Regions from separate parts of the Brenneria sp. L3-3C-1 genome, predicted to be linked through region 3. Evidence: predicted binding sites of a transcription regulator. Region 3 holds the regulator's gene; each other region holds the start of a gene.

Region 1 (9,859 bases), on a different contig from region 3:
GCCGGGCAATAGCGCGATTGACCGCATTTTGCAATTGATAGAAGAAGCGGAAGAGCGTCGGGCGTCGATAGAGCGTTTCCTCGACCGTTTCAGCCGTTATTACACCCCGGCCATCATGCTGCTGTCGTTGCTGGTTATTCTGATACCGCCCTTATTACTGGCGCAACCCTGGCAGGAGTGGATTTACCGCGGGTTGACGCTGTTGCTGATTGGCTGTCCCTGCGCGCTGGTGATTTCCACGCCGGCCGCGATCACCTCCGGTTTGGCGGCGGCTACCCGTCAGGGGGCGCTGATTAAGGGCGGCGCGGCGTTGGAATCGCTGGGCGGCATCCGTACCGTCGCTTTTGATAAAACCGGCACCTTAACCGAAGGCAGGCCGCAGGTTACCGATATTTTACCCGCGACAGGCATCAGCGAGACGTCATTGCTGGCGCGTACCGCAGCCGTGGAATCAGGATCGCACCATCCGCTGGCGAAAGCCATCGTGCAACGGGCGCTGGCGGCGAGCGCGTTTCTGCCCGTCGCGGACAACCGCCGGACGCTGGCGGGCGTCGGCGTCGAGGGCATGATTGCGGGTAAACGTCTTCAGGTCAGTTCGCCGGCCAAGCTGGCGGCGGGGACGCTGAATACGGACTGGCAACAACGCGTTGACGCATTGGAGCAGGAAGGAAAAACCGTGGTGGTTGTGCAGCAAGACGGCAGCGTGCTTGGTTTGCTGGCGCTGCGGGATACGCTGCGCCATGATGCCGTATCCGCGCTGGGCAGACTACAGGCGCTGAATATCCGTTGCATTATGCTGACGGGCGACAACCCCAGGGCGGCGGCCGCTATCGCCGGCGAGTTGGGGATTGATTACCGGGCCGGTTTGCTGCCTGCCGATAAGGTCAGGGCGGTCAGCGAACTTAATCGGCAGCAGCCAACGGCGATGGTGGGGGATGGCATCAACGATGCGCCGGCGATGAAAGCGGCGACCATCGGTATTGCCATGGGCAGCGGCACTGACGTGGCGCTGGAAACGGCCGACGCCGCGCTAACCCACAGTCGTCTGGACGGATTGGCGGTCATGATCCGGCTGTCGAGGGCGACATATCATAATATTCGCCAGAACATTGCTCTCGCTCTGGGGCTGAAAGCGTTGTTTCTGATCACCAGCATCATGGGGATTACCGGCCTGTGGCTGGCGGTGTTGGCGGACTCCGGCGCCACGGCGCTGGTCACGCTCAATGCGCTCCGGTTGCTCAGAAGGCAGGATTAATCAGGATCTGACGCCCTGCCGGCGGGGCGTTATGCGTTACCGCCTTTGCGCAGTAAATAACGATAGGGTAACTGCCCGGTCACCTGCGCTAAGAGATCATGTTCCATATAGCGGCAGAAACCGGGAATATCACGCAGCGTTGCGGGATCGTCGGCAATAACCAGTAACGTTTGTCCGGTTTCCATCTGGCGTACCGTTTTGCGCACCATCATCACCGGTTCGGGGCAGCGCAGTCCCTGGGCATCAAGGGTTTTATCGGGATTGGCAAAAGGATCGGTCATCAACGTTCTCTGTAATGAATGGCAATAAGGAAAACCGCCTTAGTTTACGCTGGGGATTTCCCGACGCAAGTCACGACAACGTTTGCGCAAAAAACAACCATTGCATTGCCGGCATAAATGCGTATTATGCGCCCGCGCCGCATAAAAAAACGCCAGGAGCGTTTTTCAACGCCGCTTGCGGCGGCCCTATGGGTGGCGGGCAGGGATAGCCTGCCATAAAAAAACGCCAGGAGCGTTTTTCAACGCCGCTTGCGGCGGCCCTCATGGGTGGCGGGCAGGGATAGCCCGCCATAAAAAAACGCCAGGAGCGTTTTTCAACGTTATTTTTTGGGTTCCCTCACCCCAATAACCAAAAAGGTCACATTATGTATCGTTTTACTCCCCGACAGCGGCTGACGGCGCTGGTTTGGCTTTCGTTATTCCACATTCTGATCATTACTTCCAGTAATTATCTGGTGCAGCTCCCGGTATCGATTTTCGGTTTTCATACCACCTGGGGGGCTTTCACCTTTCCGTTTATTTTTCTGGCGACCGATCTGACCGTGCGGATTTTCGGCGCGCCGCTGGCGCGTCGTATCATTCTGACCGTAATGGTGCCCGCATTGCTGATTTCCTATTGGGTTTCAGCCCTGTTTTATCAGGGAGAGTGGCAGTCATTCGCTTCGCTCGGGCAGCTCAATATCGTGGTGGCCCGCATCGCCTGCGCCAGCTTTATGGCGTACGTATTGGGGCAGATTCTGGATGTTCACGTTTTCAACCGGTTGCGTCAGCGCAACGCCTGGTGGGTGGCGCCGGCGGTATCCACCGTATTTGGCAACTTCAGTGATACGCTGGCCTTTTTCTTTATTGCATTTTACCGCAGCACCGATCCCTTTATGGCCGCGAACTGGGTTGAAATCGCGCTGGTGGACTATACTTTCAAGCTGTTGATCAGCTTGCTTTTCTTCCTGCCTATGTATGGGATTATGCTGAATATGGTGCTGAAACGCCTGAGTGAACTGCCGCTCGGCGGCGCTTATCAGTCCGCGGCAAGCCGTCGCTAGGTATTTTGTCGCCACTGTTCCGTATGGTCGGGTTTATGGCTTGTGACAACAAACTGCTTGTTTTGCCGACCGAATAGCGTGCGATAATGTTTTTCATCTGTTCTAACCAAAGAGAAAGGGAACCCTATGCCGAATGTAGTGAAATACCTCGCAATGAGTGCGTTGGTTGTCATGCTCGCCGCCTGTGACGGCAAAACGGAAGACGTCGCGAAAACACCGGCACAGGACACGCCGGCGGCGGAAGCATCAGCCGGTCAGCACATCGAACTGCTGTCCGGCAAGGTCACCTTTACCCTGCCGGCCGATATGAAAGACCAAAGCGGTAAGCTGGGTACACAGACCAATAATATGCACGTTTATGCCAATGAGAGCGGGCAAAAAGCGGCGATCGTGATTTTGGGCGACAATACCACTGAAGAGCTGACCGTGCTGACCCAGCGTCTGGAAGACCAGCAGCGTACGCGCGACGCCAATCTTCAGGTGGTGACCAATAAAACCATTGAGGTGGACGGGCAGAAATTGCAGCAGTTGGACAGCATCATTACCAGTAGCGGCCAGCAGGCCTATTCGTCCGTTGTGCTGGGTAAGGTGGCCGATCATCTGTTGACGCTGCAAATTACGCTCCCGGCGGATAACCAGCAGCAGGCCCAGAGTGAAGCGGAAAGCATCATTCATACGTTGAAACTACAGTAATATGAGGCCCCAGACGCGGGTATCTCGCGTCTGGGGCGCAGTGTTTGGATAGTTAGGAAAAACCGACGGTGGATTTCAGTTTTACACTTTTGCACCTTAGCGTCATACTTTCCCATTAGTCTTGGCGCTCCGCGTAATCCCCTCACCGAGCCGATTTGCGCATTCTTTTATTTTAACTTTCGATATCAACATAAATGACCCGTTCTCCCAGATCGATCGCTTGGTTGCGAGTTGTCAGCCTTTCCCTGGCTGCATTCATTTTCAATACCGCCGAATTTGCCCCCGTCGCCTTGCTGTCCGATATCGCCGCCAGCTTTTCGATGAACGCTGCGCAGGTGGGACTCATCATTACTATCTATGCCTGGGTCGTCGGGCTGATGTCGTTGCCCTGTATGTTGCTTTCCAGCAATATGGAACGCAGGCGCCTGCTGATTAAAATTTTTATTCTGTTTGCGGTCAGTAATCTGCTATCCGCTTTGGCGTGGAATTTTTGGATCCTGGTGATCTCCCGCATTGGCGTGGCGTTGGCTCACGCGGTTTTCTGGTCGATCACGGCGTCTTTAGCGGTGCGTCTGGCGCCCAAGGATAAAAAGGCGCAGGCGTTGAGTTTGCTGGCTACCGGAACCGCGCTGGCTATGGTTCTGGGCCTGCCGCTAGGGCGGGTGATTGGTCAGTATTTGGGGTGGCGGATCACGTTTGCGCTGATTGGCGTTGTCGCCGGCGTAATTATGCTGGTCATGATGAAACTGTTGCCTGAACTCCCCAGCAGTCACGCCGGATCGTTAAAAAGCCTGCCTGAGCTGCTTAAACGGCCCGCGCTGCTCTGCGTTTATGGTTTAACCGTCGTGGTTGTCACCGCGCATTTTACCGCTTACAGCTACATCGAACCCTTTGTGCAAAAGGTGGCGTTGATGAGCGATGAATTTATTACCGCACTGTTGCTTTTATTCGGTGGCGCCGGGATTATCGGCAGCATACTATTCAGCCAATACAGCAACAAATATCCTTCGGGTTTTATGATTTCGGCTATCGCGCTGTTGTCGCTATGCCTGCTGCTGCTGTTGCCGCTGTCATTCAGCAGCGCCAGCCTGTCGCTGGTATGTTGCGCCTGGGGCGCGGCGATCATGGCGATAGGGCTGAGTATGCAGGTCAAAGTCCTGACGTTGGCCCCCGATGCGACCGATGTCGCCATGTCGCTGTTTTCCGGTATTTATAATATTGGCATCGGCGCTGGCGCGTTGCTCGGCAATCAGGTGATTACCCGCCTGAATCTGACGGAAATCGGGTTTATCGGCGCGGTGCTGGCGTTGATTGCGCTGGCGTGGTGTGTTTTTATCTTCAGGCGTTACGCTCAGGCTTTAAACAATACCGTGATGAACTGATATGTTCTTGTGTTAAGTGAGATCGTGATGAGTTCACAGTATGCACGTTTGGTGACGATGGCGGCGTTTGGCGCGACAACCGTAGCGCTTCTGTTGTTTATAATGAAAATGTTTGCCTGGTGGTACACCGGTTCGGTAAGTTTACTGGCATCGCTGGTGGACTCATTGGTCGATATCGGCGCATCGCTGGTGAATCTTCTGGTGGTTCGTTATTCGCTTCAGCCCGCCGATCCCGAACATACTTTCGGTCACGGAAAAGCGGAGTCGCTGGCTGCGCTGGCGCAGAGTATGTTCATTTCCGGTTCCGCCGTGTTCCTTATTTTGATGGGATTGCAACATACTCTCGCGCCTCAGACGCTGCATGCGCCGGAGGTGGGGATAGGCGTAACCGTTATTGCTTTAGTGTCGACCTTGTTACTGGTGTCATTTCAGCGCTGGGTGGTCAAACGAACCTATAGTCAGGCGGTGCGGGCGGATATGCTTCACTACCAGTCCGACCTGTTGATGAATGGGGCGATTCTGCTGGCGCTGGTGTTAAGCTGGAAAGGCATCACCCATGCGGATGCGCTGTTTGCGTTGGGCATCGGTATCTATATTCTGTACAGTGCGTTACGTATGGGATACGAAGCGGTGCAGTCTTTGCTGGATCGCGCGTTGCCCAATGAGGAGCGCGAGGCGATCGTCAAGATTATATCGGGTTGGCCGGGCATCCGTGGCGCGCACGATTTACGCACCCGTCGCTCCGGGCCTACCCGGTTTATCCAGTTGCACCTGGAAATGGACGATTCATTGCCGCTGGTTGAATCGCATCAGATTGCCGACGACATAGAGCGAGCGCTGCTCAGTCGGTTTCCCGGTTCCGATATTATTATCCATCAGGATCCGGTTTCGACGGTGCCGGAAACGCAGCGAGGGCTATTGAATATATAGCCCGGTGATTGACTGATATTGCTTTTGGTCAATTTATGCTTAAAACGTGATGGCTGTGAAAAATTATTGCGCAATTTAGTCTGACCTGAATCAATTCAGCTATGGGTATTTGATATAATATGCCTACAAAAGATTAGGGTTGCCGTCGACTAAAAGGCGACGGCCGATATGTGATAGAAAAATCCTGCGAAATTACATCTACAAGTCCAGAGGTTGTCATGATTAAAAGAATTGGAGTGTTGACGAGCGGTGGTGATGCCCCAGGCATGAATGCGGCGATTCGTGGCGTGGTTCGTTGTGCACTGACAGAAGGGTTGGAAGTTTTTGGTATCTATGATGGCTATCTGGGGTTGTATGAGAATCGGATGGTTCAGTTGGATCGCTATAGCGTATCAGACATGATCAACCGCGGCGGTACTTTCCTCGGATCGGCGCGTTTCCCTGAATTCCGCGATGAAAAAGTGCGTGAAGTCGCCATTCAGAATATGAAAGCCCGGGGGATTGACGCACTGGTGGTTATCGGTGGCGATGGTTCCTACATGGGTGCCAAGCGTCTGACGGAAATGGGTTTTCCTTGCATCGGTTTACCCGGCACGATCGATAACGACGTCGCGGGTACTGACTACACCATTGGTTACTTCACCGCGCTGGAAACGGTGCTGGAGGCGATTGACCGCCTGCGTGATACCTCTTCATCACACCAGCGTATTTCCATTGTCGAAGTGATGGGGCGTCATTGCGGCGATTTAACGCTGGCCGCGGCGATTGCCGGCGGTTGTGAGTTTATCGTCCTGCCGGAAGTGGAATTTAGCCCGGAAGATCTGGTTCAGGAAATCAAGGTTGGGATCGAGAAGGGTAAAAAACACGCTATCGTGGCGATTACCGAGCACATTTGCAACATTGACGAACTGTCGAAATATATTGAGAAAGAAACCGGTCGCGAAACGCGCGCCACGGTGCTGGGGCATATTCAGCGCGGCGGTTCTCCGGTCGCCTACGATCGTATTCTGGCTTCCCGCATGGGCGCGTATTCCATTGACCTGCTGCTGCAAGGCTACGGCGGCCGCTGTGTCGGTATCCAGAATGAAAAGCTGGTGCACCACGACATCGTCGATGCCATCGAGAATATGAAGCGTCCTTTCAAGGGCGACTGGCTGGAAACGGCTAAGAAGCTGTTCTAAGCCCACAGCCTGAGTTCGCCTGCGCCGGACGCTGCCTGTCCCGCCTGCAAGGTGAAATTACCGTTTGTCGACCGACCCCCGTTTTTACGGGGGTTTTTTTTAACGATCGCAGACCGGCGACACCACGTCGGGATTGGGGAAGCCGGATCAATTGATTCTTCTGGAACTGAAGGTTCATTGAGATAGCACGCAAACGCCCTTAACTGGCATAATGCGCGTGTCATTTCGGTGAATCGCTGACTAGGTGTTTCCGTCCGCGCATTAGAAGGCTTGTTGACCTAAACTCGTTATGGTCGCGCCCGTTGGGTGCAACTGCGTGATAGTGCTAACTGCTGATATCCGCCTGGTAAAAGACGGCGGGTATAAATAGCTATTATTGAGGTTTTCGCATGACAAAAGTTACCGTTGCCGCCACACAAATGGCGTGTTCCTGGGATTTGCCGAGGAATATTGAGAATGCCGAAAAGCTGGTGCGGCAAGCCCATGCCAAAGGGGCGCAGGTGATCCTGATTCAGGAGCTGTTCGCCGCGCCCTATTTCTGTATCGACCAGAGCCCGGAACACTATGCTCTGGCGCAGGAACTGGAAACCAGCCCGCTGATTAAACATTTCTCCGCGCTGGCGGCCGAGCTGGAAGTGGTTCTGCCGTTGAGCTTTTTCGAACGCGCCAATAATGCTTACTACAACTCGCTGGTGGTGATCGACGCCGACGGTTCGGTGCTCGATCTGTACCGTAAAACCCATATTCCCAATGGGCCGGCGTATCAGGAGAAGCAGTTCTTTATCCCCGGCGATAGCGGTTTTAAAGTCTGGCAGACGCGCTATGCGAAAATCGGCGTCGGCATCTGCTGGGATCAATGGTTCCCGGAAACCGCGCGTTGCCTGGCGTTGCAGGGCGCCGAGCTGATTTTCTACCCAACCGCCATCGGCTCGGAACCGGCGTATCCGGATATCGACAGCCAACCGCACTGGACTCGCGTTCAGCAGGGTCACGCCGCCGCCAATCTGGTGCCGGTGATTGCCTCCAACCGGATTGGCACCGAAGCCAGTAAATACATCGACGGCCTGGAAATGACGTTTTACGGCTCCTCTTTCATCGCCGATCAAACCGGCGCGCTGGTGGAACAAGCCAACAAAACCGATGAAACCGTACTGGTGCATACCTTTGATTTAGACGCCATTGCCGCGCAGCGCGCGTCATGGGGACTGTTTCGCGATCGTCGCCCGGACATGTACGGCGCCATCGCCAGTTCCGACGGCAAGACGCGGAGATAATTGATGTCACAATTGACCACGCCGTATCAGGACGGTTTTGTCATGCCGGCCGAATGGGCGCCACAGGATGCCGTGTGGATGCTGTGGCCTTATCGCCGGGATAACTGGCGGGATGATGCTCTGCCGGCGCAGAAAACCTTTGCGCAGGTAGCAGAAACCATTGCGCGGAAAACGCCGGTGATCATGGGCGTGCCTGCCCGTTATAGGGATGACGCCAAACGTATCATGCCCGCTAACGTCACGCTGGTTGAAATGGAAAGCGACGACGCCTGGATGCGCGATACCGGCCCGACGATGGTGCTGAATCAGGCCGGAGAACGGCGGGGCATCGACTGGCGGTTCAACGCCTGGGGCGGTGAACTCGGCGGTCTGTATGAAGACTGGCGCCAGGATGAAAAGGTTGCCGCGCAGGTGCTGGCTTATCATCAAGACGCGCGTTATGAAGCCCCTCTGATTCTGGAGGGCGGCTCGATTCATACCGACGGCGAAGGGACATTGCTGACCACGGCGGAGTGTCTGTTGAATCCCAACCGCAACCCGCAGCTGAGTAAGGCGCAGATCGAACAACTGATGCGTGATTATCTCGGCGTCTCGACGATTATCTGGCTGGAGGAGGGGGTTTATAACGACGAAACCGACGGCCACATCGACAATATGTGTTGCTTTGTGCGGCCGGGCGAAGTGGCGCTGCACTGGACGGATGACGAAAACGATCCGCAATATGCGCGTTCACAGGCTGCCTGGCAGGTGCTTTCCGCCGTTAAGGATGCCCAGGGCCGCCAACTGAAAATCTGGAAACTGCCGGCGCCGGGGCCGTTGTATACGACTCCGGAAGAAGCGCGGGGCGTGGATATCGGCAATGCGGTTGAACGTCTTGCCGGCGCGCGTCTGGCCGGTTCCTATGTCAACTTCCTGATCAGCAACCAGCAAATTATCTTCCCGCTGCTGGATGCGCGTACCGATGGTATTGCCCGCGACCTGTTACAGCAAATGTTCCCGGACTATACGATAAGCGGGGTGCCGGCCCGTGAAATCCTGCTGGGCGGCGGCAACATTCACTGCATTACCCAGCAAATTCCCGCAATCCGCGGGGAATAATATCGACGGCGATAAAAAAGGCTCCCTGCTGTTGCAGGGAGCCTTTTACGCTTTAGGGGATAGGGTTAACCGCGTTTGGCTTCCGCCGCGGCTTTCACGATCACCGCGAAAGCGTCCGCTTTCAGCGATGCGCCGCCAACCAGCGCGCCATCGATATCCGGCTGGGTAAACAGCTCCGCCGCGTTGGACGCGTTAACGGAACCGCCGTACTGAATAATAACTTGTTCAGCAACCGCCTTATCCTGTTTAGCGATGTGATCGCGGATGAATTTGTGAACCGCCTGAGCCTGAGCCGGCGTGGCGGACTTGCCGGTGCCGATAGCCCAGATAGGTTCGTAGGCGATCACCGCGTTTTCAAACGCTTTGGCGCCCAGCGTATTCAGCACCGCGTCCAGTTGACGGGCGCAGACGGCTTCAGTCTGACCGGCTTCATTTTCAGCTTCGCTTTCACCGATACACAGAACGGGGATCAAACCGGTTTCCTTCAGGACGCCGAATTTTTTAGCAATGAACTCATCGCTTTCTTTGTGATAAGTACGGCGTTCCGAGTGACCGATGATAATGTATTTCGCACCGATATCTTTCAGCATGGCGGCAGAGGTCTCACCGGTAAAGGCGCCGGAAAGATTCACGTCTACGTTTTGCGCGCCCAGCGCGATACGGCTACCGGCCAGTTGGTGATTGGCCTGATCCAGATAGATTGCCGGTGGGGCGATGGCGAC
Region 2 (9,859 bases), on a different contig from region 3:
GGGTGTTTGCCGCCGATCGCCGCGGGACGGTAAAAGCGCTTGATCTCAACAACGGCACTGAAATCTGGCATGCCGATCTGTCGGAAAAAACCGGCTTCCTTTCGCGCAATACACCGGCGTTATTATCCGGCGGCGTCGCGGTCGCGGGTAATCATGTTTATGTCGGCAGTGAAAGAGCGCAGGTATTTGCGCTGAACGCCGAAGACGGCGCCCCGGTATGGCAAACCAACGTCGCGGGCGAAGTGCTTTCGCGTCCGGTAAGCAGCGATGGCGTCGTGCTGGTTCATACCAGCAATGGGATGCTGCAAGCGCTGGATGAAACGGATGGCGCGATTAAGTGGACGGTTAATCTGGATATGCCGACGCTTTCTTTGCGCGGCGAATCGGCGCCGACCACGGCGTTTGGCGCGGCCATCGTCGGCGGCGATAACGGTCGGGTCAATGCGGTGCTGATCGAACAGGGCCAGTTAATCTGGCAGCAGCGTATTTCACAACCCAGCGGGGCGACTGAAATCGATCGCCTGAACGATGTCGATACCACGCCGGTTGTTGTGGGCGAGGTCGTGTACGCGCTGGGTTATAACGGCAACATGACGGCGCTGGATCTGCGTTCCGGTCAGATCTTGTGGAAACGGGAACTGGGTTCGGTGCACGATTTCATCGTTGATGGCGACCGCATTTATCTGGTCGATCAGGATGACCGCGTTGTGGCGTTGAACACCAACGGCGGAGTGAATCTGTGGCGTCAGAGCGAGTTGTTGCACCGTAATCTGACGGCGCCTGTGCTGTATAACGGCTATCTGGTGGTAGGGGATACCGAAGGGTATCTGCACTGGCTGAATACGTCGGACGGTCGCTTTGTGGTTCAGCAAAAAGTGGATAGTTCAGGTTTCCTGAGCAAGCCGGTGATCGCCAGCGACAAGCTGCTTATTCAGGCGAAGAACGGCGAAGTCTACGCCTTCACCCGCTAGTTAAGAAGACAGAACCTTTGGATCGCTGCCGGTTGCAGATACGATCCCCCAACGGCTCCTGACAGTATCAGGGGCCGTTTCGTCTTTTATCGTCAGCGAGTAATTTCGCTGTAACGTATTGAAATATAAGTAATGAGGTTGTAACAATGATACCTGTCGTCGCGCTGGTCGGACGTCCGAACGTGGGGAAATCCACTTTATTTAACCGCTTAACGCGTACGCGTGATGCATTGGTGGCGGATTTCCCGGGGTTGACGCGTGACCGCAAGTATGGCCGTGCAGAAGTGGAAGGCCATGAGTTTATCATCGTCGATACCGGCGGCATCGATGGCACGGAAGACGGTGTGGAAACCCGAATGGCGGGGCAGTCGCTGGTGGCGATTGAAGAGGCCGACATCGTGTTGTTTATGGTGGATGCCCGTGCGGGACTTATGCCCGCCGACCAGGGCATCGCCCAACATCTGCGCAGCCGCCAGAAAGCAACTTTTCTGGTCGCCAATAAAACGGACGGTATTGACCCCGATACCGTCATCGGCGATTTCTATTCGCTGGGAATGGGGGAGATTTATCCGATAGCGGCTTCCCACGGACGCGGCGTCACCTCCTTGCTGGAAAAAGTGCTGTTGCCGTTTGTGCAGAGCGATGAGTCCGCCCCTGTTGAACTGACGGAAGAAGAAGAGAACGCCGCTTACTGGGCGGAGCAGCTTGCACAAGAGCAGGGTGCTGAAAAAGCCGAGGCGGAGGAAGACGATTTTAACCCGGAAGATCTGCCGATCAAGCTGGCTATCGTCGGCCGCCCCAACGTGGGGAAATCTACGCTGACCAACCGTATTCTGGGTGAAGAGCGCGTGGTGGTTTACGATATGCCGGGCACCACGCGTGACAGTATTTACATTCCGATGGTGCGTGATGAACGAGAATATGTGCTGATCGATACCGCCGGGGTGCGTAAACGCGGCAAAGTAACCGATACGGTTGAAAAATTCTCGGTGATTAAAACGTTGAAGGCGATTGAAGACGCCAACGTTGTGATGCTGGTCATTGACGCCCGTGAAGGTATTTCCGATCAGGATCTTTCATTATTGGGCTTTATCCTCAATAGCGGGCGCTCACTGGTGATCGTGGTCAACAAGTGGGACGGCCTATCACCGGACGTTCGCGATCAAGTCAAGGAAACGCTGGATTTGCGCCTCGGCTTTATCGATTTTGCCCGTATTCATTTCATCTCGGCGTTGCATGGCAGCGGCGTGGGCAATCTGTTCGAGTCGGTGATTGAAGCCTACACGTGCGCCACCCGCCGGGTGGGCACCTCCATGCTGACCCGCATTATGCAAATGGCGGCGGACGACCATCAGCCGCCGCTGGTACGTGGGCGCCGGGTGAAGCTTAAATATGCGCATGCCGGCGGCTACAACCCGCCGATTGTGGTGATCCACGGTAATCAGGTCAAAGATCTGCCCGATTCCTACAAACGTTATCTGATGAATTACTACCGCCGCTCGCTGGATGTGATGGGAACGCCGATCCGCATCCAGTTCAAAGAGGGGGAAAACCCCTTTGCGGATAAGCGCAACACATTGACGCCAAACCAGTTACGCAAGCGTAAACGTTTGATGCAGCATCTTAAAAAGAGCAAATAATGAATAAGCGGGGCGGATAGCAATATTCGCCCCGCATTGTTGAGTAGCGACCATGATTGAATGGCGATCATGTTGAATCATTAAGGGCATTTATGTCTTGGGAAACCTGGAGTTTTGCATTTAACGTTACAATGCCGAATCTGTTGATGCTGCTGATGGGAATGGCGTTGCGGAAAATAGGCATGCTGAACGATGCCTTTTGCGATTCAGCCATGCGACTGGTATTCAATTTATCTCTCCCGTGCTTGCTGTTTTTCAGCGTGGCCACCAATCACCAGTCGATTATTGAGCAACTGCCGCTGGTCATTTACGGCGTTATCGGTACGCTGGCCACCTTTCTGCTGCTTGAAGTGGCGGCTATTCGTTTGGTTAAAGAACCGACCGAGCGTGGGGTTTTTGTTCAGGGCGGATTTCGATCGAATACCGGAATTATGGGGCTGGCGTTTGCCATGAGCGCCTATGGCGAAGAGGGGGTAGCCGTCGGATCGCTATATTTGATTGTCACGGTGATTATGTTTAACGCGCTGTCGGTGATCACCCTGACGCGCAGCCTGCATAATAAATCGCACGGTCAGGGCATCAGCAAGCGTGAACTGTTGATGAGTATCGCCACCAATCCGCTGATTATCGGCTTACTGAGCGGATTGCTCTATTCACAAAGCCGGCTGCCGATGCCCGGGGTGATCCATCAGACCGGAAGTTTTATCGCTTCGTTGGCTCTGCCGTTAGCCTTGCTGTGCGCCGGCGCCAGCCTTGACTGGCGTAGTATGTTCCGATCGTCCAATGTCGCACTGCTCTCTTCCACGGCTAAACTATTGATCGTGCCGGCGATACTGACGTTGGGCGGATGGCTGGTAGGTTTTCGCGGGGTGACGCTCGGCGTTATTTTTCTGTTTTCCGCCACGCCGACGGCGGCGGGCAGCTATGTTATGACCAGGGCAATGGGCGGAAATGCGACGCTGGCGGCCAATATTATTGGCTTAACCACCGCAGGTTCGTTCTTTGTCATCGCGCTGGGACTCTATTTCTTACGTTCGCTGGGTGTGATTTAGGTATTTCAGAGAGGAGAAAAAATGGAAGCCATCTGTCCACAATGCCACCACGCGATGACGTGGCAAAACGGCGATGTGTTCGGTTGTCCTCACTGCCGGCAGCGTTATCGGCGCGCGGCATATTGTCCCGAATGCCGGCACGAGCTTCAGACGTTAAAAGCCTGCGGGGCGCTGGACTATTTTTGCCAGCAAGGGCACGGGCTGATCTCCAGCAAGCGCGTCATTTTCGACTATCTTCCTGTCGATCGGTGATGGATGTGCCATTGCGCCAGAGCGCTTCCAACTCCTTAGGCGCGGATTGCTCCGGGATCAGTAAAATTGCCTCGGCATACTGATTCTTTTGCGGGTGGCTATAGCTGATGTGAATGCGGTAATAGAACTGATCGCCGCGGCCGGGGCCGTCCGGCTCGCCGGGTTCTCTGGCTTGCGGGAGCGCGTCGCGCAGCGCGCGGCACAGACGCTCCCGCTCCGCCGACGGCATCGTCGCCAGTGCGAAACGTCGCTGCCCGGCCAGTTTGGGCAGCCAGGCAATCCCTCCCTCGCGCGCCAGCTCGACAATGGCGTCATCGGTAAGCTCAGGCAGGGTTTTCATACGTTATCCATCGTCGATACCACCCCTACTTTTTCCCAGGATTGTTTAATGATATCGGCGACGGCCCGATCGAAACGCTGTGCGGCATGGTGGATGGTAAGGCGGGAAAAAACCTCAAAATCGGCATTCTGCGGCAAAGATTTATCGCACAGCGTGTCATACCAGATTCTGCCGGCTTTTTCCCAGGAATAACCGCCCAGTTCGCTTGCCGCCAGATAGAACGCCCGATTCGGTATCCCGGAGTTCAGGTGTACGCCGCCGTTGTCTTCGCGGGTGTTGATATAGTCATTCATGTGCGCCGGCTGCGGATCCGTTCCCAGCAGCAGGTCGTCATAGGCCGTTCCCGGATTCGACATAGAGCGCAGACCGCTGCCGTGGATCCCCTCGGCAAGCAACTCCTCGCCAATCATCCAGTCTGCCTGCTCCGCGGTTTGCCCGCGGTGAAATTGTTTTACCATGGATGCAAAAACATCGGACAGCGATTCGTTCAGAGCGCCGGATTGTCTGAAATAGATTAAGTCCGCTTCGCTTTCTATCACGCCATGCGTCAGTTCATGCGCCACGATATCGATGGCGATAGTGAAGCGGTTGAAGATTTTGCCGTCGCCGTCGCCGAATACCATCTGTTGTCCGTTCCAGAACGCATTTTGATAATCCTGACCGTAATGTACCGTACCGGCGAGCGTCAGCCCCTGATTATCAAGCGAATTTCGCTGAAACGTCCGCCAGAAGAAATCATAGGTGGCGCCCAGGTAATCATAGGCTTCATCGACGGCGATATCGCCGTTGCTGCTTTGTCCTTCCGCCCGCACTTGTTTGCCAGGCAACTGCTGCTGGTTTTCCGCATCATAAATCTCGCGGTGCGCCTGACCCGCGACAGCCAGCGCGTGAGGCGCCGGTCTGGGATGCGTGCTTACCATCAGAGACTGAACATGCATTAAGGTCTGCTGGGCGCAGTGACGCTCGGCCTCTGAACCATTAGCGATAATACGATGCAAGATGTAGGGAGGGATTACGCTGTGAATCGGTCTGGACTTCATACCTCTATCTCCTTGAGAAGGTGGTCATCGGCAATTCAGACGTTCAGCTACAGCCGTAAGTATAACCCAGAAGCAGGCGCTAGGTTCGGCGCTTTTTGACTATTGGTGCCGTCGACTTTTCCGCCACTAGCGCAGTGACCTGGCTTTCGATCCAGCCATCCCGCAGGCGGGTTTTTAAGGTATCGCCCGGCGCAGTTTGGGCAATGTTCTTCAGCACCCGTCCATCGGGCGTGGTGGTAACGTTATAACCGCGCGCCAGCGTCGCCAACGGGCTGACGCCTTCCAGATGCGAGCAGGCGACGCCCAATCGCTGTTTGTGCTGATTGAGCTGACGTTCAATGGCATGCCGCATCTGATACTGTAACTGCTGCAAGCGTTGCTGCGCGCGATGAATTTTCGGTTGCGGCTGTTGCTGAATCAGGCGCTGTTGTATACGTTCACTGCGGCGCGACAGTTGCCTGAGCTGTAACTGCATAGCCTCATCCAGCCGCTGGCGCAGTTTAATCAGTTGGGTTTGCTGGCGAGCCAGCCTAAGCTGCGGATGCTGCTGCTGTAAGCGATGGTTTAAGCGGGTAAACTCGCGATTGCGCTGGGCCAGATAATAATCCATCGCCATTTCCAGCCGCTGACGCTGGGATTGTATCTGGCGCAGCAGTTCAAGCTGATTGCGGCTGACCAGCTCCGCCGCGGCGGAAGGCGTCGGGGCGCGTAAATCGCCGACAAAATCGGCGATGGTGACATCGGTTTCATGGCCGACCGCGCTGACGATGGGAATGCGGCTGGCGAAAATCGCCCGGGCGACGCGCTCATCGTTAAAGCTCCATAAATCCTCCAGCGAACCGCCGCCGCGGCCGACGATCAGCACGTCGCATTCATTACGCCGGTTAGCCAGTTCAATGGCGCGCACAATTTGCAGCGGCGCTTCGCTGCCCTGTACGGCGGTGGGGTAGACCACCACCGGCAGCGAAGGATCGCGTCGCTGCAACACCTGCAAAATATCATGCAGCGCCGCGCCGCTGGCGGAGGTCACCACCCCGACCTGTCGGGCCGGACTCGGCAATACCTGTTTAAACTGCTGATCGAAAAGCCCCTCTTCGGCCAGGCGCTGTTTTAATTGCTCAAACTGCTGTTGCAGCAGCCCGTCGCCCGCCGGCTGCATACTTTCCGCCAGCAGTTGGTAATCGCCGCGGGGTTCGTACAGCGTGATCGCCGCGCGTATCAGTACCTGCTGACCGTTTTGCGGACGAAAGGTGACGCGGCGGTTACTGTTGCGGAACATGGCGCAACGTACCTGCGCGCGTTCATCTTTCAGCGTGAAGTACCAGTGGCCGGATGAGGGCTGAGAAAAGTTGGAGATTTCGCCGGAAAGCCATATCTGGCCCATTTCCATTTCCAGCAGTTGCCGAACCGTCTGGTTCAGGCGGCTGACGGTAAAAATTGCAGAGGAGGAAAATTGAGACATTGTGAGCCAGATCAAATTTTAAAACAGTGACTTAATTGATCGATACTACCTGCCTGCAACAGGTAATCAAGCATTTTATTAAAAATAGTGCTGGAGGCAACCGGTTACGCTCTGTATAATGCCACGGCAATATTTTATCCGTTCTTAACATCCACCTTGGTGAGATATTGCCCATGTTACGTATCGCTAAAGAAGCACTGACGTTTGACGACGTTCTCCTTGTTCCCGCACACTCCACTGTCCTGCCTAACACGGCTGATTTGACTACCCAACTGACGAAAACCATCCGTCTGAATATCCCTATGCTATCCGCGGCGATGGATACCGTAACGGAATCCAATCTGGCGATTGCGCTGGCTCAGGAAGGCGGTCTGGGATTTATTCATAAAAATATGTCCATTGAGCGTCAGGCTGAAGAAGTCAGCCGCGTTAAAAAATATGAAAGCGGTGTGGTTGTCGATCCGCAAACCGTTACGCCCGCCACCACGCTGCGTCAGGTAAAAGAGCTGACCGAACGTAACGGGTTTGCGGGTTATCCGGTTGTGACGGAAAGCAACGAGCTGGTGGGGATTATTACCGGCCGTGACGTGCGTTTTGTCACCGATCTGGAAAAACCGGTCAGCGCCGTGATGACGCCGAAAGAACGTCTGGTCACGGTAAAAGACGCGGAAGCGCGTGACGTCGTGCTGCAAAAAATGCATGAAAAACGTGTGGAAAAAGCGTTGGTTATCGACGATGAATTCCACCTGCTCGGCATGATCACCGTAAAAGATTTCCAGAAAGCCGAGCGTAAACCCAACGCCTGTAAAGATGAGCACGGTCGCTTGCGAGTCGGGGCGGCGGTCGGCGCCGGCGAAGGCAACGAAGAACGTATTGATGCGCTGGTCGCGGCAGGGGTTGATGTGCTGTTGATTGACTCCTCGCACGGTCATTCCGAAGGCGTGTTGCAGCGTATCCGCGAAACCCGCGCCAAATACCCGGATCTGCAAATCATCGGCGGCAACGTGGCGACGGGGGCCGGTGCGAAAGCGCTGGCGGACGCGGGCGTCAGCGCGGTGAAAGTCGGTATCGGCCCGGGTTCCATTTGCACCACCCGTATCGTTACCGGCGTCGGCGTGCCGCAAATTACCGCCATTTCCGATGCGGTTGAGGCCCTGGAAGGCACCGGTATTCCGGTTATCGCCGATGGCGGTATTCGTTTTTCCGGCGATATCGCCAAGGCGATTGCCGCGGGCGCCGCCTGCGTGATGGTGGGGTCGATGCTGGCGGGAACGGAAGAGTCTCCCGGGGAAATCGAACTGTATCAGGGCCGTTCCTTCAAATCTTACCGCGGCATGGGTTCGCTGGGCGCGATGTCCAAAGGATCTTCCGATCGTTATTTCCAAAGCGACAACGCCGCGGACAAGCTGGTGCCGGAAGGTATTGAAGGCCGCGTGGCTTACAAAGGCCGCCTGAAAGAGATTGTCCACCAGCAAATGGGCGGTCTGCGTTCCTGTATGGGTCTGACCGGATGCGGCACGATAGATGCGCTGCGCACGCAGGCTGAGTTTGTGCGCATCAGCGGCGCCGGCATTCAGGAAAGCCATGTCCATGACGTTACCATTACCAAGGAATCACCGAATTACCGTATGGGTTCATAAGGTATTTGTCGGCTGATTTAAACAGCTAAACCCGGTAATATTCGCCGGGTTTACTTACTTTTTAGCTTTTATATTATTCGCATTTGGAATATGCCTCTCATGACAGAAAATATTCATCAACACCGCATTCTTATTCTGGATTTCGGCTCGCAGTACACGCAACTGGTTGCACGGCGTATCCGTGAATTGGGCGTTTATTGTGAACTTTGGGCATGGGATGTTACTGAAGCGCAGATCCGCGAATTCAATCCTAACGGGATTATCCTTTCCGGCGGCCCGGAAAGTACCACTGAATTTAACAGCCCGCGCGCGCCGGAATATGTTTTCCAGGCCAGCGTACCGGTTTTAGGCGTTTGCTACGGCATGCAGACCATGGCGATGCAGTTAGGGGGCCAGGTTGAAGGCTCCAACGAACGCGAGTTCGGCTATGCGCAGGTGGAAGTGAAAACCGACAGCCTGCTGGTGCGTGATATTCAGGATGCGTTGAGCGCCGCTGGCGCGCCGCTGCTGGATGTCTGGATGAGCCACGGCGATAAAGTCACGGCGATCCCCGACGGGTTCGTGACCGTCGCCAGCACCGATACCTGTCCGTTCGCCATTATGGCTAACGAAGAAAAACATTTTTACGGCGTGCAGTTCCACCCGGAAGTGACCCATACCCGTCAGGGGCAGCGCATGTTAGAGCGCTTTGTCCGTGATATCTGCCAGTGTGAAGCTCTGTGGACGCCCGCCAAGATTATCGACGACGCGGTAGCGCGTCTGCGCCAGCAGGTGGGGAACGATCGCGTGATCCTTGGTCTGTCCGGCGGCGTAGACTCCTCGGTAACCGCGATGCTGCTGCACCGCGCCATCGGCAATCGTCTGACCTGCGTATTTGTGGATAACGGCTTGCTGCGTTTAAACGAAGCCGATCAGGTACTGGAAATGTTTGGCGACCACTTTGGTCTGAACATTATTCACGTACCGGCGGAAGATCGTTTCCTGAGCGCGCTGGCCGGTGTGGATGAACCGGAAGCGAAACGTAAAATCATTGGTCGGGTGTTTGTTGAAGTCTTTGACGAAGAAGCCAGCAAGCAGTCTGAAGTGAAATGGCTGGCGCAGGGCACCATCTACCCTGACGTGATTGAGTCCGCGGCTTCCGCAACGGGTAAGGCGCACGTCATCAAGTCTCACCATAACGTCGGCGGCCTGCCGAAAGAGATGAAACTGGGTCTGGTTGAGCCGCTGAAAGAGTTGTTCAAAGATGAAGTGCGCAAGATTGGTCTGGAACTGGGCTTGCCGTACAACATGCTATACCGTCATCCGTTCCCGGGGCCGGGCCTTGGCGTGCGCGTACTGGGCGAAGTGAAAAAAGAATACTGCGACCTGCTGCGTCGCGCCGATGCGATCTTCATTGAAGAACTGCACAAAGCCGACCTGTACAACAAGGTCAGCCAGGCATTTACCGTCTTCCTGCCGGTTC
Region 3 (9,859 bases):
AGCGGCCGCCACAAAAAAACGCTATTTTTTGTAGGGATATATTTTCCCCTAGCGTACACCGCTGTTGATAAATTCACGGCAGAAAACGATGATAAATCCACCGAAAAACCATCATTAACTTTTTTTCACTATTCTGTATACACAAAGTGGTCATTCCCACTTTTTTATACGGCCGTTTTCGGGAATACTGTTCCGCTTGAACGATTTAAGGATTAAATTCGGCCATTTTCATGATGCGCGTGTTTATTGCTATTTTTATATTATTTTTCAGTAATTTACTCCCGAGCATAGCTCAGGCGACGCCGCATACGCCAAAATCATCGTCACCAAAAACCAGCGTAGGCGCCGTACCTGATGACAATCATAAAAAAAACAAACACCCCGGAAACAGCCGCAAAGCGAATACGCCGCATCCTGAGATCAATAAAGTTAAAACCGTCCGCACGACGCAGCATAAACCGCAGCAAATCGCATCAAGAACAAAGAACAACACCCCGGCGTTAATTAAGACCGGCCTCAAAAAGTCGCAGACGAAAAACGGGGTAAGACTTTCCTCGTCGAACGCCAGAGTAAAACACGGCCTTAAAAACACCGATCTAAAAAACCGGAAAAGCGAAGAGAAAGGATTGGCATTAAGCGCCGCGCATAAAAAACGCTATCAACAAGCCAAATTAACGGCGATGAACAAGCTGATGAGCCAGGTGGGAAAACCTTATCGCTGGGGCGGATCATCGCCTTTTACCGGTTTTGACTGTAGTGGTTTGGTTTATTACGCCTACAAAGACGTGGTTAAAATCCCCATCCCCCGCACGGCGAATGAAATGTATCATTTACGCGATGCGGCGCCGATTCAGAAAAGCGAATTGGAAAGCGGCGATTTGGTTTTCTTCCGCATCAACAATCGCGGCGTCGCCGATCATGTCGGGGTTTATCTGGGCAACGGGAAATTCATTCAGTCGCCGCGTACCGGCTCGGATATTCGCATTAGTAAACTGAGTGAGGATTACTGGCAGGATCATTATGTCGGCGCACGGCGCGTCGTCACTCCTCAGACCATGCGCTGACGCTGGCTCAGAGAGGGCACAACAAGCTAAACTGCGAGGCAGAAAGAATTCAGGCATGTTTTCACACCGTAAAACATGCCTGAGTAAATAGTGATAGCGTTAAACGGCGGAACGCCCCAACGCCAATTAATTCAGTACCGCGACAAAACTAAAGACAATGATCATCGCCAGCGCACCAACGGTGGTCAGCAACGACATCTTCAGGTCAGTATCCATAGGTGTCTCCTTTGCGCACACAAGTTATCGGAAGAAAGTATTGACCATCTTTGGAAGCTCAGCCCCAACCTCGGGTAAAAAACCGCTTAATGACGATAGCGATTCTTCCATAGTTTGAAAGAAAAATCTTATACCTATGTATCAATAATAGTATAAATTACCGCTTCCACTTTGGTGGCAAATCGGACAAAATCCGCTGTTTAACGACGCGCCGCGTAGTATTCGAAAAATAGTGGTCGAAAAACGTCAACCTTGCCCCTTCAGGTATAACATTCGGCATTCTCCTTCTGAAATCCTGTTTTTTCACTAAGAAAGAGAACGATAAACGCAGGCAAACGATTAACAATATACTTACGACTGTAATAAGTGCGTTCAGGAGTTATTTTTACATGGCAACGATCAAAGATGTGGCGAAACGCGCCGGCGTTTCTACCACAACCGTATCACACGTGATTAATAAAACACGTTTCGTCGCCGAAGAGACCAAGGCTGCCGTACGCGCAGCCATTAAAGAATTACACTATTCGCCCAGCGCCGTCGCCCGCAGTCTTAAAGTTAATCACACTAAATCCATTGGTTTGCTGGCGACGTCAAGTGAAGCTCCCTATTTTGCGGAAATCATAGAAGCCGTTGAAAACAGTTGCTATGCCAAAGGCTATACGCTGATTTTATGTAATTCGCATAACGAGCTTGATAAACAACGCGCCTATCTTTCCATGCTGGCGCAAAAACGCGTCGATGGCTTGCTGGTCATGTGTGCGGAATATCCACCCGAATTGCTCGCCATGCTGGAAAACTATCGCAGCATTCCGATGGTGGTTATGGATTGGGGTCAGGCGCACAGCGATTTTACCGATACCATTATCGATAACGCCTTTGAGGGCGGTTATATGGCGGGCCGTTACCTTATCGAGCGCGGTCATCGGGACATCGGCGCCATCCCCGGCATTCAAGAGCGAAATACCGGCAGCGGGCGCTATCTTGGTTTTTTAAAAGCGTTGAACGACGCCGATATTCAGATTCATGATGAATGGATCGTTCAGGGCGATTTCGAGCCGGAATCCGGCTATAAGGCGATGCACCAAATTCTGGCGCAGAAACACCGGCCGACGGCGGTGTTCTGCGGCGGGGATATTATGGCGATGGGAGCGATCTGCGCCGCCGATGAACTGGGGCTGCGCGTTCCTCAGGATATTTCGGTGATTGGCTACGACAATATCCGCCATGCCCGCTTTTTTACCCCGGCGCTGACCACCATTCATCAGCCCAAAGAACGGCTGGGGCAATCCGCTTTTTCCATGTTGCTGGACCGTATCACCAGCAAGCGTGAAGATGCCCAGGTTATCGAAGTACACCCTACCCTGATTGAGCGCCGTTCCGTTGCCGACGGTCCCTTTCGCGACTATCGACGTTACTCCTGATAACAGACGAATTTCTTATATCACGCGGCAAGATGCTTGATACCAACAACTGCTTCAGTCAATTTATACTTGTACCCCGACTGAAGCAGTCATAAACTATTTATGATTTTTTGTGACAACAATTCTATTTATCACTATCTTTTAGTGTTAAGCGCATAGGGAATGTGCGTTTTTATCTTAAGGATAAGTGCCCCTACGTATTTGCGTACCGGCTTTTCTCTTCAATTTCCTCTGACGATTCAGAGAGTAGACGATGGGCGATCCCCACCGATACCGAGAATAGGTAAAAATTGTCTATGTTTTCCTTGCGGTTTCATCATGAAAGCAAGGTAGGGAGAAGTTATGAGTTCATCATGTATAGAAGATGTGGCGGAGCTTGACCGCCATAACACATCCTGGTTCCAAATTGTGCGGGAAATGCTGGCTATCGCTGATATCAAAATCAACGGTTCCCGCCCTTTCGATATCAAAGTTAAAAATCCTGATTTTTTTAAGCGCGTATTGCGTGAAGGATCATTGGGATTGGGTGAAAGCTATATGGATGGCTGGTGGGAGTGCGAGAGACTAGACATATTTTTTCATCGCGTATTACGCGCCGGATTGGATGAAAAAATCCCCCACCATCTCAAAGATATCTTGCGCATCGCTGCCGCACGGCTGATAAATTTACAATCCAAAAAGCGCGCCTGGATAGTCGGCAAAGAGCACTATGATTTAGGCAACGACTTATTTTCGCTGATGCTGGATCCCGCGATGCAGTACTCATGCGGCTACTGGAAACAGGCGTCCACGCTGGAGCAGGCTCAGCAAGACAAGCTGGCGATGATCTGCGAAAAGCTGCAACTCAAACCAGGAATGAAACTGTTGGATATCGGCTGTGGCTGGGGCGGATTGGCGGAATTTGCCGCTCGCCGGTATGGCGTCTCGGTCTGCGGCGTCACCATTTCCAAAGAACAGCAGAAGCTGGCGCAGGAGCGCTGCAAAGATCTGGATGTCACCATTTTGCTACAGGATTATCGCGATCTGAATCTGCAATTTGATCGGGTCGTCTCTGTCGGGATGTTTGAACATGTCGGGCCGAGAAACTACGACACCTATTTCCGTGTCGTCAGAAAAAATCTTAAAGCAGACGGATTATTTTTACTGCACACCATAGGCGCCAAAAAAACCAACGCCGAAGTCGATCCCTGGATTAATAAATACATTTTCCCTAACGGCTGCGTACCTTCAGTACAACATATCGCGCACGCCAGCGAACCTTATATGGTGATGGAAGACTGGCATAACTTTGGCGCCGATTATGATCGCACCCTGATGGCATGGCACGAGCGTTTCCAACAATCCTGGCCTGAGCTTTCCGAGCGCTACTCCGCACGGTTCCGTCGCATGTTCGGCTACTATCTCAATGCCTGCGCCGGCGCATTTCGCGCCCGTAACATTCAGCTTTGGCAAGTGCTGTTCAGCATTGACGGTATCGAAGGCGGCGTGCGCGTTCCACGCTGAACGGATTTTGACAAGGCCGTACGGGAACCTTTTCCGAACGGCTTGCTTTTGCTAGCCAAACGCTTAACGCCGCGCCAGCGTTTTTTTCGTCAGCCTACTCTTCCGACGTAACCGGAGCCGGCTGCCGGTTGGCTAATACCCGTTCAACCGTATCGACGACCGCTTGTGTTTGCGGGTCGATTTCAATATTCACCCGATGCCCCAGGCGCTTTTGTCCCAGCGTGGTGCGGTTCAGCGTCTCAGGAATCAAATGCACGCAGAAACGGCTGCGGGTGACTTCCCCAATCGTTAGACTGATGCCGTCAATCCCGATAAAACCTTTGTGCAGCACATACTTCATCAGTGATTCGTCAGCCAGCCGGAACCAAATCTGGTGATTATTTTCCGACACCAGAATTTTCACCACCTCTGCGGTACAGATGATATGACCGGACATCACGTGTCCACCGATCTCATCACCATATTTTGCCGCCCGCTCAACGTTTACCCGATCGCCTTCGGCGATCTCTCCCAGATTGGTCAGCCGGAGCGTTTCTTTCATTAAATCAAAACTGACGCGATCGCCTTTCACTGAGGTCACCGTCAGGCAGCAGCCATTATTAGCGACGGAAGCGCCGGGAACCAGTCCCGACAATAATTCGGGCGGCAGTTGAATAACATGGGTACGAAAATTTGATTTTTCATCAATGGACACCACCGGCGCGGTGCCTTGAACAATACCGGTAAACATACGGCTTGCCTCTTAAAAACGATGTAAATGAAATAGGTGCTAAACGATACCGATAGCACGCTCATTGCCGATTGCTATAAATGACTGTTATGCAGTGTGCCCCAGATTAAGTTGAAAACCAAACCCATTACCGAAATCGGCGAGTATGTTAATCGGCCAGTCGCCTTCGGTTAATTTATTCTCCGGCAAGCTGGTTTCCGGCCGACAAGTCGTTACAATACCAGCCTCGTCTCGGGCTGAGACAGAATTGTATTTATCCACGATTAATTATTCCGCTATCCGGTTCGTCAATTCAAGGAAGGTGTTTGTGCAGAAGTATCGGTCAGAAGCGCGTAATTTATTGGCGCTCGCGGTTCCTGTCATTATTGCGCAAGTATCTCAGACATCCATGGGGGTGGTCGATACCATTATGGCCGGCGCCTACAGCGCCACGGATATGGCCGCCGTCGCCGTCGGAACGTCCATCTGGCTGCCCGCCATTCTTTTCGGGCATGGATTATTGCTGGCGCTGACGCCGGTCGTCGCGCAGTTGAATGGGGCCGGCCGTCGGGAGCGCATCGCGCATCAGGTTCAACAATCTTTCTTTCTGGCGCTGCTCGCCTCGCTTCTCATCATGCTGGCGCTGTATCAGGGCGAATACGTCATCAACCTGATGAATGACGGATCGCCGGAACTGGCGAAAAAAGCGATTGGCTATCTGCATGCGCTGCTGTGGGGGGTGCCGGGCTATCTGTTCTATCAGGTTTTGCGCTGCCAGTGCGAGGGATTGTCGAAAACCAAACCGGGGATGGTCATTGGTTTTATCGGACTTTTAATCAATATTCCCATTAACTATGTATTTATCCACGGTAAATTCGGTCTGCCGGAACTGGGCGGGGTTGGCTGCGGCGTGGCAACCGCAACCGTTTACTGGATCATGCTGTTGCTGCTGTTAGGCTACACCAAACGTGTAGCCTGGTTGCGCGATATTAAATTGCCGCGTCGATTCAGGCCCGACTGGCACACGCTGAAGCGCCTGTTTACTCTCGGCCTGCCTATTGCGCTGGCGCTGCTGTTTGAAGTTACCCTCTTTGCCGTGGTGGCGCTGTTGGTGCTTCCGTTGGGGGTGGTGGATGTCGCGGGCCACCAGATCGCGCTGAACTTCAGTTCACTGATGTTCGTGCTTCCCCTTTCCATCGGCGTCGCCACCACCATTCGCGTCGGTCACCGGCTGGGGGAAGGCGCCGTCGAACTCGCCCGCATCGCCGCCTATACCGGTCTGATGACCGGCGTGCTGTTTGCGCTCTGCACGGCGATTTTCACCACCTTGTTACGTGAGCCTATCGCTCTGCTTTACAATCAGGATCCGGCCGTGGTAGCGATGGCATCCCACTTAATGTTACTGGCCGCCGTCTATCAAATCTCCGACGCAGTACAGGTTATCGGCAGCGGGGTGTTGCGCGGTTACAAAGACACCCGCTCGATCTTTTACATCACCTTCACGGCCTATTGGGTACTGGGGCTGCCCAGCGGCTATCTGCTGGCGCTAACGGACCATATCGTTCCCCGCATGGGCCCCGCGGGTTTCTGGTGCGGATTTATTATTGGCTTAACCGCCGCCGCGATCATGATGATGACCCGGATCCGCTGGCTTCAGCGCCAGCCAGCGGCGCTGATTTTAGCGCGGGCGGCCCGTTAACCCCGGTTTCAGCCGCGACGAACGCGGCTCTTTGCGCCATAAATGATGGAAAAACCAGCGGAATGAATACAAGTGCAGCAGCCGCGCCGTCCGAGGGAACAAAATTGCATTTTTCCCCTTGCCAGCCGCAGTATAGCCCGCTAATATTCGTCCCGCTGTCAGGCTGACAGCCTGATTTTCAAAGAATTTATCCTCAAATGCGTTCTTAGCTCAGTTGGTTAGAGCACCACCTTGACATGGTGGGGGTCGATGGTTCGAGTCCATTAGAACGCACCATTTTTTGTTCCGCAGACATCCCCTAATGACCATAGATCGTTAAATAAATTACGCCCCTACTTGCCATACCCCTTTCCGGCAACGGCGCAATCATGCGCGCGCGACGGCGAATCGGCCGAGAAAAGTATCTACTGCCAGCCGTACCCACCGGTCCAGTTGCTCGACGGAGGGCCGCGACCCCGGATGCAGCAACCCCTCCAACTGCCCTTCCGTACGCACCATGCCGATGAATAACGACGCTGCGGTCTCGGCGCCGATGGCGTGGATGTCGATATCGCCGGCCCGCGAGGCTTCGCTTAAGCACTCCGCCACCATCGATGTGACCACTTTGGGGCCAGCCAGATAGAAATGCCTCCCGGCCTGGGGAAAACGCGGGGCCTCCGCGACAACCACCCGGAACAACGCCACGCCAGTATCAGACAGCACGATATCCAGATAGGCTCTGCCGATATCCGTCAGTGTTTTATTAAGATCGTTTGGGGCCGGTTGTATCGCCCTGACGGTCGCCGCCATCGACGCACACTGGCACTCGATCATCGCCATGAACATGGCTTCTTTACTGGGAAAGCAGGCGTACAGCGTTTTTTTGGAGACGCCGGCTTCGCGCTGGATCATATCCGTGGTCGCAGCGCTGAAGCCATGGGTCAGGAACACCGATGCCGCGGCGCGCAAGATGACGGGCGTCTTGTCGCGATGGGGATAAGCAGATTCGCACACAGGGAGCTCCAGGGGCACAGTAAACTTCAGGTTTTGGCAAGTATACCTGCCGGTATCCATTCATAAAACCCATTGATGATATCAATATTAGCCAATTGACGGCGCTTGTCTTGAACTGTAGGATACCGACCGGTTTCCACACATCAAGTATTTCGTAATATCCCCTTTCTTTTTGACGTTTAAATGAAGAGACCAGTCAGTACCGTCTCGGTTTGAGGAATTAAATGAATCGTCCTGCTCGATACACACCGTTGTATCAAGGCCCCCCTGCGTTGGTTGCTCGATTACGGGCAGAGTGCGCCGTTGTCCCCTCGGGGCAGATCCTGTCCATCGGCCCGACATCAGCGGCTCTGCGTTTCGACGCAAGCCGGGAGCGCAACGGCGTCGCCAACCGTTGCGATGCGGCTTCGGCCAAGGCGTTATCATGAGCGCCGCAATATCCGCGCCGGCTCCCGCCGTCTCGCCGGCGCAGCCGGTTTTTGGTATCCGTCTGACCGTCGGTCTGCTGGGGGTTCTTTTGGCCGCTATGATGGCGGGCCTAAGCAGTCGCGTTCCCGCACTGGTATTGGTTGATATACAAGGAGGGCTGGGTTTCGCTAAAGATGATATTTCCTGGCTCTCCACGGCCTATTCGGCCGGCGAGCTGGCTGCTATGCCGTTTGCCGCCTGGTTCGCCATCACGTTCTCGATGCGCCGCTTCCATTTGACGATGCTGGCGGCGGCGCTTACGCTGGCCGCCGTGCTGCCCTTTATTCGCGATCTGCACGTACTGCTGGCGCTGCGCGTTCTGCACGGCCTGTGCGCCGGATCGCTGGTGCCGATTCTGATGATGGCCGCCCTGCGTTTCCTGCCGGCGCCGATTCGGTTGCACGGCCTGGCGCTGTTTGCAATGACGGCCACGCTGTCGCCCAATGTCGCGCTCTGGCTGGCCGCCTTGAGCGTAGATCATCTTGAGAACTGGCGATGGGCTTACTGGCATGTGATCCCGCTCGGGCTGCTCGCCATGGCTATGGTCGGTTGGGGTATTCCCAAAATGCCGACGGCGCTGCCGCGGCTGAAACAGGCTAACTGGTTCGGCATGATGTTCGCCATACCCGGCCTGATGCTGCTGGTGGTGGGTATCGACCAAGGCGTGCGTCTGGACTGGCTCCACTCGCCCGTTATCGTTGCCGCGCTCGGTGTCGGCGTCGGCTTCACGGCGCTGTTCCTGGTGAGTGAGTGGTTTCACGCTGCGCCGTTCGTCCGGCTGGACTTGCTAAAGCGCCGCAACATCTGGCTGGGCTTCATTTCTCTGACCGGCCTTCTGGTGGCGATGTTTGCCGGTGTTGGCCTGCCGGCAAATGCGCTTGCCACTCTGCATGGTTTTCGTCTGCAACAAAGTGCGCCACTGGGTCTGATGGTCGGGCTTCCGCAACTGGTGCTGGGCTCCTGCGTGGCGATGCTGCTGTATCGGCGCTGGGTCGACGCGCGCCATGTCTTTGCGGCCGGGCTGGCATGCATGGCCGCTGCGTGCTGGTTAGCCTCCGGCATCACGGATGAATGGATGGTGCGGCAGTTTCTGACCGCCACACTGCTGCACGCCATTGGGCAACCGCTGGCGATGGTCGCCATGCTGTTTCTTATCGTCAGCGTCGTGCAGCCGATGGAAGGACCCTTTCTCGCCGGCTTGGTCAATATCGTGCGGGTCATCAGCACCATCCTGGCCGGAGCATTCACCGGCCAGTTGAACGTGGAGCGCTCCCGATTCCACTACGAGACGCTGCGCGATCGGGCCGGCAACCTCATGCCTCACTGGGCCGGCTTTGATACCACGCCCGCCGAACTGGCCGAGCAGATTGCAAGGCAAAGCAGCGTTCTGGCCGTGGCGGACGTCTATCGTGCGATCGGCCTCATGGTGCTGTTGCTGATCCCGCTCGTACTGAAGTTTCAACACATTCCGGCGCCCGTGGTGCCTCGCATTGTTCCATCCGTTCCATCGGCCGCTCAAACTGACGCGGCCGCCAAAATAAGCTAAAGAAAAGTGAAAATGACTAAAAAAAATCATCTGCAAATCATCATCGCGCTTGTTGCCGCCGTCGTTCTGACAGCCGCATTTTTTATACTCAACAGGCCGGAAGCCAGCGCCTCCTCGCAAACTACGGACGATGCCTACGTGCGGGCGGATTTAACGGTGATAGCTCCCCAGGTTTCGGGCGTTATCACCACAGTATTAGTCGATGACAATCAACACGTAGAGAAAGGCGCGCCGCTGTTT

The links. Region 3 encodes PurR, which represses purine synthesis genes. Its sites were predicted from a motif close to CANGCAAACGTTTGCNTG; they were not measured.
Region 1: the regulator PurR is predicted to act here: its motif matches at 1,608-1,625, upstream of tusA (sulfurtransferase TusA).
Region 2: the regulator PurR is predicted to act here: its motif matches at 6,851-6,868, upstream of guaB (IMP dehydrogenase).

The regions. Positions count from the first base shown of each region.
Region 1 covers NZ_JAEMHF010000003.1:32,301-42,159, reverse strand. The annotation lists gene JG725_RS09485 (zinc/cadmium/mercury/lead-transporting ATPase) at 1-1,255, shown strand, start outside; gene tusA (sulfurtransferase TusA) at 1,285-1,536, opposite strand; gene JG725_RS09475 (7-cyano-7-deazaguanine/7-aminomethyl-7-deazaguanine transporter) at 1,902-2,579, shown strand; gene JG725_RS09470 (DcrB family lipoprotein) at 2,706-3,272, shown strand; gene JG725_RS09465 (sugar transporter) at 3,467-4,654, shown strand; gene fieF (CDF family cation-efflux transporter FieF) at 4,682-5,584, shown strand; gene pfkA (6-phosphofructokinase) at 5,803-6,765, shown strand; gene aguB (N-carbamoylputrescine amidase) at 7,155-8,039, shown strand; gene aguA (agmatine deiminase) at 8,043-9,137, shown strand; gene tpiA (triose-phosphate isomerase) at 9,203-9,859, opposite strand, start outside.
Region 2 covers NZ_JAEMHF010000013.1:55,748-65,606, forward strand. The annotation lists gene bamB (outer membrane protein assembly factor BamB) at 1-971, shown strand, start outside; gene der (ribosome biogenesis GTPase Der) at 1,118-2,611, shown strand; gene JG725_RS18820 (AEC family transporter) at 2,704-3,663, shown strand; gene JG725_RS18825 (zinc ribbon domain-containing protein) at 3,685-3,915, shown strand; gene JG725_RS18830 (protealysin inhibitor emfourin) at 3,884-4,255, opposite strand; gene JG725_RS18835 (M4 family metallopeptidase) at 4,252-5,295, opposite strand; gene xseA (exodeoxyribonuclease VII large subunit) at 5,375-6,757, opposite strand; gene guaB (IMP dehydrogenase) at 6,931-8,397, shown strand; gene guaA (glutamine-hydrolyzing GMP synthase) at 8,497-9,859, shown strand, end outside.
Region 3 covers NZ_JAEMHF010000001.1:851,625-861,483, forward strand. The annotation lists gene JG725_RS03900 (C40 family peptidase) at 234-1,064, shown strand; gene JG725_RS03905 (YnhF family membrane protein) at 1,191-1,280, opposite strand; gene purR (HTH-type transcriptional repressor PurR) at 1,670-2,701, shown strand; gene cfa (cyclopropane fatty acyl phospholipid synthase) at 3,044-4,204, shown strand; gene JG725_RS03920 (riboflavin synthase subunit alpha) at 4,299-4,934, opposite strand; gene JG725_RS03925 (MATE family efflux transporter) at 5,242-6,612, shown strand; tRNA gene JG725_RS03930 (tRNA-Val) at 6,812-6,888, shown strand; gene JG725_RS03935 (TetR/AcrR family transcriptional regulator) at 6,979-7,605, opposite strand; gene JG725_RS03940 (hypothetical protein) at 7,830-8,033, shown strand; gene JG725_RS03945 (MFS transporter) at 8,030-9,619, shown strand; gene JG725_RS03950 (HlyD family secretion protein) at 9,632-9,859, shown strand, end outside.